4 regions of the Streptomyces montanus genome follow, and region 1 is predicted to be linked to each of the others. Evidence: riboswitches for the same ligand, from Rfam matches in the RefSeq annotation. Region 1 holds a riboswitch; each other region holds the start of a gene.
What was found. Region 1 has a riboswitch for cyclic di-AMP ahead of FE633_RS35485 (M23 family metallopeptidase). Riboswitches for the same ligand answer to the same signal wherever they lie in the genome.
Positions count from the first base shown of each region.

Region 2: another riboswitch for cyclic di-AMP. It lies ahead of FE633_RS33335 (transglycosylase SLT domain-containing protein); the one in region 1 lies ahead of FE633_RS35485 (M23 family metallopeptidase).
Region 3: another riboswitch for cyclic di-AMP. It lies ahead of FE633_RS22050 (C40 family peptidase); the one in region 1 lies ahead of FE633_RS35485 (M23 family metallopeptidase).
Region 4: another riboswitch for cyclic di-AMP. It lies ahead of FE633_RS00265 (M23 family metallopeptidase); the one in region 1 lies ahead of FE633_RS35485 (M23 family metallopeptidase).

Region 1 covers NZ_VBZC01000053.1:46,523-48,715, forward strand. Annotated here, with positions in the region: gene FE633_RS35475 (dihydrofolate reductase family protein) at 1-247, shown strand, start outside; tRNA gene FE633_RS35480 (tRNA-Met) at 295-368, shown strand; cyclic di-AMP (ydaO/yuaA leader) riboswitch at 824-981, shown strand; gene FE633_RS35485 (M23 family metallopeptidase) at 993-2,018, shown strand; gene FE633_RS35490 (aldo/keto reductase) at 2,154-2,193, shown strand, end outside.
Region 2 covers NZ_VBZC01000047.1:29,593-31,785, reverse strand. Annotated here, with positions in the region: gene FE633_RS33340 (phosphotransferase enzyme family protein) at 1-577, opposite strand, end outside; cyclic di-AMP (ydaO/yuaA leader) riboswitch at 1,153-1,303, shown strand; gene FE633_RS33335 (transglycosylase SLT domain-containing protein) at 1,306-2,100, shown strand; gene FE633_RS49590 (hypothetical protein) at 2,167-2,193, opposite strand, start outside.
Region 3 covers NZ_VBZC01000024.1:6,631-8,823, forward strand. Annotated here, with positions in the region: gene FE633_RS22040 (ATP-dependent Clp protease proteolytic subunit) at 1-45, shown strand, start outside; gene FE633_RS22045 (hypothetical protein) at 53-361, shown strand; cyclic di-AMP (ydaO/yuaA leader) riboswitch at 731-895, shown strand; gene FE633_RS22050 (C40 family peptidase) at 899-1,372, shown strand; gene FE633_RS22055 (DUF6328 family protein) at 1,463-2,059, shown strand; gene FE633_RS22060 (ATP-binding protein) at 2,081-2,193, opposite strand, start outside.
Region 4 covers NZ_VBZC01000001.1:56,787-58,979, reverse strand. Annotated here, with positions in the region: gene FE633_RS00265 (M23 family metallopeptidase) at 49-942, opposite strand; cyclic di-AMP (ydaO/yuaA leader) riboswitch at 945-1,109, opposite strand; gene FE633_RS00260 (alpha-galactosidase) at 1,411-2,193, opposite strand, start outside.

The DNA of each region.
Region 1 (2,193 bases):
GGAACCCTGTGCCCGCCGCGCCTCCCGGCCGACCCCCTGCGCGCGGCTGATCATCGACGCGGGAGTGCGCCGCGTGGTCACCGCCTGGCGCGAGCCCGACACGTTCGTGGCGTCCGCTGACGGGGGCGGGCTGCTGGCCGCGGAGGGCGCCGACGTCGTCGTGCTCCCGGAATTCGAGGAGCGGGCCGCCGAGCCCAACCGCCACCTCCTCCGGGCGGCCGGCGGGCAGGACGGGCAGGGGACGTAAAGCCGTGTGCTGAGGGCCCCGCCGATGGCGTACACTGATCTTAACGACGCGGGGTGGAGCAGCTCGGTAGCTCGCTGGGCTCATAACCCAGAGGTCGCAGGTTCAAATCCTGTCCCCGCTACTGAAGGCTCAGGGCCGGAATCCTATGGATTCCGGCCCTGAGTGTTTTCCGGCCCTGAGTGTTTCCGGGTGTCTTCGGTCCTGTCCGGTGCTTTCTGTACGTCTTCAGCGCTTTTTGGACTTCTTCGGTGCGTTCTTGTAGTTCTTTGGCACCTCGTGGAGTTCTCCAAAGCCTCGTGGAGTTCTTCGTCGTCTTCCCTGTGGCATCGGTGAAGCCGAGCCCCTCACGTGACCCTCGGTAGTCGAACGACCCCACTCCGCGTAACATCTGACACTTCGTCATCAAAGGCCACTGGGTCGAGAGTCAATCAACTCGCCCGATTTACTCCCCTCTTGACCCGTAAGTCCAGGCCAAAAACGTTAACGATCATCCAGAACAGCTTGGAATCCAGTGCCTGCCTCTATTAACGTTCGATAACGCAGCGCGGTCGTCCCAGCCGTCACAAGAGGCGGCTCCGTGCGCACGTGCCGAATCTCGAAAGGGAACCGGGGAACCACCAACTTGGGGTGAATCGGGCGTTGTTCATGGTGTGCGACACCATGATTGACGCGCGTAGGAGACCTTCCTGCTCCGAACCCGTCAGCTAACCCGGTAGGCGAGAAGGAAGGAAAGGAGTGCGCCTACGTGGCGTCCAACCGGCCTGCCCCGCAAACCTCGTCCGCGCCGAGTGAGTTCAATCCCGACACTTTCGGCTACGGCATCCGTAAGGACGAGGAGACCTGGGAGGAGTGGAACCCCACCGAGGATTCCCTCCGACCCGTTCGGGGCCGGCACCGCGTCAGTAAGCAGCGTGGCGGAGGTCTCGCCCGCAGCTCCACGGTTCTGGGCGTCGGCGTCATCGCGGCCGTCAGCGCGGGTGGCATGGCCAGCGCGCAGACCGGCAAGCCGCCCGTCTCCATCTCGATGCCCGATCTGCCGTCCGTGGGCTCGATGTTCGCGGACGACTCCGCGGAAGCCGATGACACGACGTCGCTCAGCAGCGTGGGTCTGACCACCGCCGACGCGGAACAGGGCAACTCGGACGCGGGCGAGGCCCTGCGCGCCCGCATCATGCTGCAGGCCGAGCGGCAGCAGGACCAGGTGGACCGCGAGGCCCAGGAGGCCGCGGAGACCGCCGCCGCGAAGAAGGCCGCCGAGGCGGCCGCCAAGGAGAGGGAAGAGGCCGAGGCCAAGGCCGCCGCCGCCAAGAAGAAGGCGGAGGAGGAGGCCAAGCGCAAGGCCGAGGCGGAGCGTCTCGCGGAACTCGCGAAGAGCTACTCGCTGCCCACCTCCTCGTACACCATCTCCTCGACCTTCGGGCAGGCCGGCTCGCTGTGGTCCTCCGGCTACCACACCGGTCTGGACTTCGCCGCTCCCACGGGTACGCCGCTCAAGGCGATCCACAGCGGCACCATCACCGAGGCCGGGTGGAACGGTTCGTACGGCTACCGCACGGTGATCACCCTCGACGACGGCACGGAGCTCTGGTACGCCCACCAGTCGTCCATCAGCGTCAGCGTCGGGCAGAAGGTCAACACGGGCGACGTCATCGGCCGCGTGGGCGCGACCGGCAACGTCACCGGGGCGCACCTCCACCTGGAGGTCCACACGGCCGGCGGGGAAGGGATCGACCCGATGGCGTGGCTGCGGAGCAAGGGCATCAACCCGTAAGCGGACCGTAAGCGGCAACCCGCAAGCAGCCAGGGGACTTTGAGCACGTACGTCCGAAAGGGTGGGCGTACGTGCGGTGTGCAGGCGTGCGGCGTGCATGGAATACGGCCGTCCGGTACGGCCGTTGACGTCCCCATGCCTTCTCTCACTCTTCGCACGCTGGGCGCGTCAGGCT
Region 2 (2,193 bases), on a different contig from region 1:
TCACCACATCATCTGGGGCGGACGGAGTCACATGGTGGGCCATCTCCACCGCCGAAGTGGCGATGAACCGGCCCAGCGCGTCCGACCACGGCATGGCGGCCGGGCGAACTTTTTTGTGCAGCTCTGCCCAGTCGGCCTCCTGGTGGCACTGTTCATACCAGGAGTCCGGTGTCTCGCTGGCGCCCTCTCCGGCTCTGTGGAGGACGGCCAGGGTCCGGCCGCACCAGCTCAGGAGGTCCGGATCAGACGCGTCTGCCTCGGTTCCGTCGACCCAGTCGTACAGCTTCACATAGGACCCGCCCAGTGCGGGGGTGAGTTGGGAGACGTATCCGTCGTTGCGATTCGGGATGAGCCGTGGCGCTGAGATCCCCAGCTTCTCCGTGGCGTTCCGCAGTGTGGATTCCCGGTGGACCTGCCGCTCGTCACAGCCGAAGAGGAGCTCTTTCACTGCCCATGAGGTGCCATTCCCGGACAACTTCCAGATCTGCCCCAGCGCGCCACGGGTGACCGGTGTCATCGTCCACGATCCAGTGCCCAGCTCATAGGTATCCGCAATGAAGTCGGCCGTGCTTTGCATAGAGGCGCCTCTCTGGCTGCTGTGCGGGGTGGCCGCCACTTGCGGCTCAACTATAGAAATACCGCCAAGATGGCGGGCGTTGCGCCGTATTTTCACTGCGCGGGGCACAGGCGTTCCCGAACGCCGGGGCTTCGGCCGCCACTTCAAGCCCGACTCGGGCCGGGGGTGGGGCGGCTCTCCGGTGGCGACCTGGACACGGATCTCTCCCCGGCGGAGGTCCGGCGGGCTCCGCCCATGAGGCATGGCTGTTTGGGTGCTTGGAGCGTAATGCCCGAGTTGACTTGATTGCCGCTTTGGCTGCACTTACAGGCGCTTGGTTGTGCTTGGTTGCGCTTGATCGCGTGAAATGAGTCACGTTCGGGCGGATCGGGCGCTGTGGCGCGTCTGGCTACTTTGCCTTTGCGGAAGGCAAGTTGAGTTCTGTGCCGCGACGTAATCGGGTGATTTGCCCCTTCGTTCTGACCGGGTTGGGCGAATCTCGACCTGATTTCGGGGCTTGTTCCTGCTGTGTGCTCTCGCATACGTTCTCGTCGATCCGGGCGGATCGCCGAATCCTGCCGCCGCCCCGGAACCCATCCATCCACGCGCTACGGCAGGAGCGGGGGACCCAGGTAATCGCCGATCCGGATACCGGAACGGCTTGGGGTGAAGCCGCACGCACCGTGCGGCCGGGCATCTCCAGCCCGAACCCGACAGCTCACCTCGCAGGCGCCGGAGAGGAAATCGTCATGCCCGCACGAGGTAAGCACCGTCGTCAGAGAATCCACCCCCTCACCCGTGGCATCGTCGCCGCGGGAGCGGGCGGAGTCGCGCTCGCGCTCCCGATCGCGGGGGCGACCGGCGCCCACGCCGCCGAGTCGGCGCAGGTCGCGCAGGTCGCGCAGTTCGCAAAAGCGGCGAAAGTCGCGGTTCCGGATGTCAGGCTCATCACGTACAAGGTGGTCCCGGGCGACACGCTGTTCAAGATCGCGCGAAAGCATCACACGAAGGGCGGCTGGAAGAAGCTGTACAAGGCCAACCGCGCGGTCATCGGCAACGACCCGGCGATGATCTACCCAGGCCTCACGCTGACACTCGGCACGAAAAAGGTACAAACGTCTACAAGTAAGGCCAAAGCGACACCTGTGGCCCCGAAGGCCTCGGCGACCCCCGCCAAGCCCGCGGCGGCGGCAGCCGCCGCTCCCGCCGCCGCGAAGACGTACACGAACAACCTGGACGGCTGGATCAAGGAGGCTCTGGACGTCATGGCCAAGAACGGGATCCCGGGCACCTACGACGGCATCTACCGCAACATCATGCGCGAGTCGTCGGGGAATCCCCAGGCCATCAACAACTGGGACTCCAACGCCGCGGCCGGGACGCCGTCCAAGGGCCTCCTGCAGGTCATCGATCCGACCTTCGCCGCCTACCACGTGCCCGGTACGGCAAACGACCCCTTCGACCCGGTCGCGAACATCGCGGCGGCCTGTAACTACGCCGCCGACAAGTACGGCTCGATCGACAACGTCAACGGGCCTTACTGATCAAGCCCAGAGGTCGTCATGCCGGCCCCCCTGGCGGGGGGGGGGCCGGCATTTCACCGCCGTTCGTCAGGCCTTCGTATCCACGAACAGATC
Region 3 (2,193 bases), on a different contig from region 1:
ATCCCCAGCCGCAAGGCCTCGCGCCCCGACCCCGGCGCCAGGTGAACCGCCGATGCTCCCACCGGAGTTGCCCCCGATGCCGGCCCTGACCCGCGCGGAGGGCGAACTGATCGACCATTACCTGGAGGTGGTCGATCTCCTGGGCCGGATCAACCCCGCGCGCCCCGGCGACACCTACCGCGGCCTGCGCGCCGCGCAGGCACTGGTCAGCAAGGCCACCGCGCTGCGCGAAGCGCTGGCGCTGATGCACCAGCGGGGTGAGCACGAGGTGCACGCCCCCACCCTGGCGCGGGCATTGCGGGTCCTCGACGGCGAACGCCGCGCGGCTCGCGTCGCTTTGCCGTCCGACTCCGACAGCTGACGCACACGGACCGGCCCGGAGCCCCGCAGGTGTCTGACGAGGCGTCCGGGCAAGGTTTGAAACGGACCAAATGGTGTACCCCCGAACGCCGTAGCCGGGGGTCGTTCCAGAGGCCCATGCGAGTTGCTCAGCGCGCGTACCGCTGAGGCGGAATCAGGCATTCCTGTGCTGGTACGGGGGCCCTCGACCCTCTCGACGCCCTGGCTGAAACGGGGCTGTCCACCCGAACAGGTGAGTGGTGAGTAACCCCACAAAACGCCGATTCTGTTCGGCTTTTCCGACGTTCGTGCGTCAAGATCCCTTCCGACGACAAGCCCCCGCCACAGCGGCGGGGCGGTCCGGGCGGACGCCGAGTCCTGCCGCCGCCCGGATGACGGGTCGACAGAAGTGGATCGGCAGGAGTGGAGGACCCAAGCACGACGGGCCGCCGGAGAGATCCGAGTGGCCCTTGGGGTGAAGCCGCACACGCGGCCGGGCAACTTCGCCAGCCCGAATCCGACAGGTCATCCTTCACAGGCGGCTGACGAAGGGTTGCGCATGACTGCGCTCAATCGAGTCCCGTCGCTGCTTACCAGGGCCGGTACCGCATCGGCTCTCACCATCGCCGCCGTTGGCGGCAGCATCGTGGCCCCCGGCTTCGCGTCCGACGCCGAAGCGGCCACCCCCGCGACGAAGGCACTTCAGGTGGCGGCCTCCAAGAAGGGTTCCCCGTACAAGTGGGGAGCCACGGGGCCCAAGCGCTTCGACTGCTCCGGCCTCACGCTGTACTCGTTCAAGAAGGCCGGCAAGTCACTGCCCCGCACCGCCGCGGCGCAGTACAACAAGACGCGCCACATCTCCGCTTCGAGCCGCAAGCAGGGAGACCTGGTGTTCTTCCACTCGGGCCGGAACGTGTACCACGTCGGCATCTACGCCGGGAAGGGACGGATCTGGCACTCCCCGAAGACCGGGGACGTGGTGAGGCTGCAGAAGATCTGGACGAAGAGCGTCTGGTACGGCCGGGTCAGGTGATGCGCCCGTGGGATGGCGGCGTTCAGCTTCGGCGCCGCCGTCCCACGCGGCGGGCGTGATGCCGGCCGTTGATTGGTTACTCATTCATGTATGACCGACCGTCACGCCAGCGACCGCCCCAACGACCGTCATCCCCCCGGCCGTCAGCCCACCGACGGACCGGCCACCGGCCGTCAGCCCACGGACGGACCGGCCCCCGACAGACAGGCCGCCGAGGAGCGGCACGAGACGCGGCTCGAACGCGCCGACCGCAACTTCAACGAGCTGCTCCAGGAACTGAGGGTCACCCAGACCGGCGTACAGATCCTCTTCGCGTTCCTGCTGACCCTCGCGTTCACCCCGCGCTTCCCGTCCCTCGACACCATGCAGCGCGCCACCTACGTCACCACGCTGCTGCTCTCCGTGCTGGCCGCCATGCTCTTCACCGCCCCTGCCGCCCTGCACCGCCGGCTCTTCCAGCAGGGGGCCAAGCCGCAGCTCGTGACCGTCTCGTCGCATCTCGCCCAGCTGGGGATGGCGGTGCTCGCGCTCGCGCTCGCCGGGTCGGTCCTCCTGGTCGTGGATGTGGCGGTGGGCCGGGTCGGAGGGATCGTGGCCGGTGCCGGCACGCTGGTGGTGTGCCTCGGACTGTGGGCGCTGGTGCCTGACATGATGCGACGTCGCACCGGCCGGAACCCGGAGGACTGAGGCCTGCAACGCCGGACGGCCCTAGTCGGCCGTCACGGGCTGGACCGGTGCCTCCCACGGCAGCATGATCGACACCGTTTTACCCCCCTCGCGGGTGGGCCGGATCGTCAGCTTGCCGCCGCACTCGGCGGTCA
Region 4 (2,193 bases), on a different contig from region 1:
GGGGACCACTCGGCTGCCCGAGTGGTCCCCGTCGCTGTGCGGGAGGTGTCAGACGGTGACGCCGTGCGCGCGCAGGAACGCCACCGGGTCCACGTCCGAGCCGTAGTCCGGAGTGGTGCGGATCTCGAAGTGCAGGTGCGGACCGGTGACATTGCCGGTCGCGCCGGAGAGGCCGATCTGCTGCCCCTCGGTCACGGACTGCCCGGCCGAGACGGAGAGGGAGGACAGGTGGGCGTACTGCGCGTAGTGGCCCTCGTTGAGCTTGATGACGACCTGGTTGCCGTACGCGCCGCCCCAGCCGGCGGAGACGACGGTGCCCGCGCCCACGGCCTTGAGCGAGGTACCGGTGGGGACCACGAAGTCGACACCGGTGTGGTAGCCGCTGGACCACATGGAGCCCGCCAGGTGGTACGGGGTGCCGACGGTCGCGCCCGCGACGGGCAGGGTGAAGCCGCTCGAAGTGCTCGGCGCGTCCGCCGGCTTGGCAGCCGTGGTCGTCGTCGCGGACGACGGGGCTGCGGCCTTGCTCTTGACGGGACCGGAAGCGGAGGCGGCCTTCTTGCCGATCGCCAGCTTCAGGCCCGGGTGAATGAGCGCCGGATCGTCGCCGATGGCCCGGCGGTTGTCCGCGTAGAGCTTCTTCCAGCCACCACTGACGTGCTGCGCCTTGGCGATCTTGAAGAGGGAGTCACCCTTCTTCACCGTGTACGTGCGGTTCGCGGCCTTCTTCTGGGCCGCCACCGGAGCGGATTTGGCGGCCTTCTCCGAAACGGATTCGGCCTTCTTGGAAACAGACACAGGGGCGGTCTGAGGAGTAGTGGCGTGCGCGCCGGTCGCCCCCAGAAGCGGCAGCACGAGCGCGGCGCCACCCGTTCCGGCGACGGCGATCGAGCGAGTGAGACGCTGGGACTTCGGACGGCGGTGCTTACCCTTCGCGGGCATGACGAATTCCTCTCCGGCGCCTACGAGGTGAGCTGTCGGGTGCGAGCTGGAGATGCCCGGCCACGCTTTTTCGCGCGGCTTTACCCCTAGCCGTTCCGGAGACCGGAACAGGCGTTGTACCTGTGGGTCCCCCGCTCCTGCCGTACACGGGTCAGTGTGTGCGGATTCCGGGCGGCGGCAGGATTGGGCGTCCGTCCGGATTGGTGGCGAACGTAAGCGAACAAGACGCACAGGGACAAGCTTTGGGTTGCCTATGTGTCCCATTCTCTTGATCCTTGACCGATATCTCGGTCACGGTGCGTCTTTGCCGATCTCTGTGAATTCCTGAAATCCCCGAGAACACAGTTGAATTACGTGAACATGGCGACAGCGGACCGTCACGAATATGACGCTGCTCACGGGCCACCGACCCAGCGGCCTCCATTCCAGGGCGAGTTTGAATGAAGGCCACTAATCCGGACATAGCACTCACATGCGACGCAGCCGGAAAACTGCCGCATCGAGGTCGCCACGCAACCCCGTCCGCAACCCCTGATGCAACAGCACGGCACCTCGGTGCACTTCGCCCGTTTCGAGGCATTCGTACACTGCTGTCGGGTCGAGACCGCGCAGTCTCACCGACCCGACGGGCTCGCCATGGTGCTGGGCCTGGAGCCAGGCAAGGACGACGGCCTGGTCTCCGTGGACGTACTGCACCGCGCTCAGCCCGCCCTCCGGCGCCCGCAGCCGGTAGAGGTCGCCGCGCTGCACGACGGGCCGGATTTCCTTGTAGAGCTCCACCCACTCCCGCGCCTCGGCGAGCTCCTCGTCACTCCACTCGGTCAGGTCTCCCCCGACGCCGAGCACCCCTGCCATGGCGCTCACGAATCGGAAGCGCAACGAGCTGACGCGCCCGTTGAGCTGCGTGTTCGGGCTGTCGGTGACCCAGGCGGCCATGACCCGCGCCGGGTGCAGCTGACTGAAGCCGTGCTGGATCGCGAGCCGGTCGAGCGGATCGGTATTGTCCGAGGTCCACACCTGGTCCGTACGGGCCATGATCCCGAGGTCGATCCGGCCGCCTCCGCCCGAGCAGGACTCGAAGGCGACACCCGGGTGCGCGGCCCGCAGACGGTCCAACAGGCCGTACAGCGCATGCACATGATCGACCCACAGCCTTTGCGGATACGGCTCGTCCGGCCATCCGGCGTCCGTGAAGCAGCGGTTGAAGTCCCACTTCACATAGTCGATGGGGGCGCTGGACAGCAGTTCGTC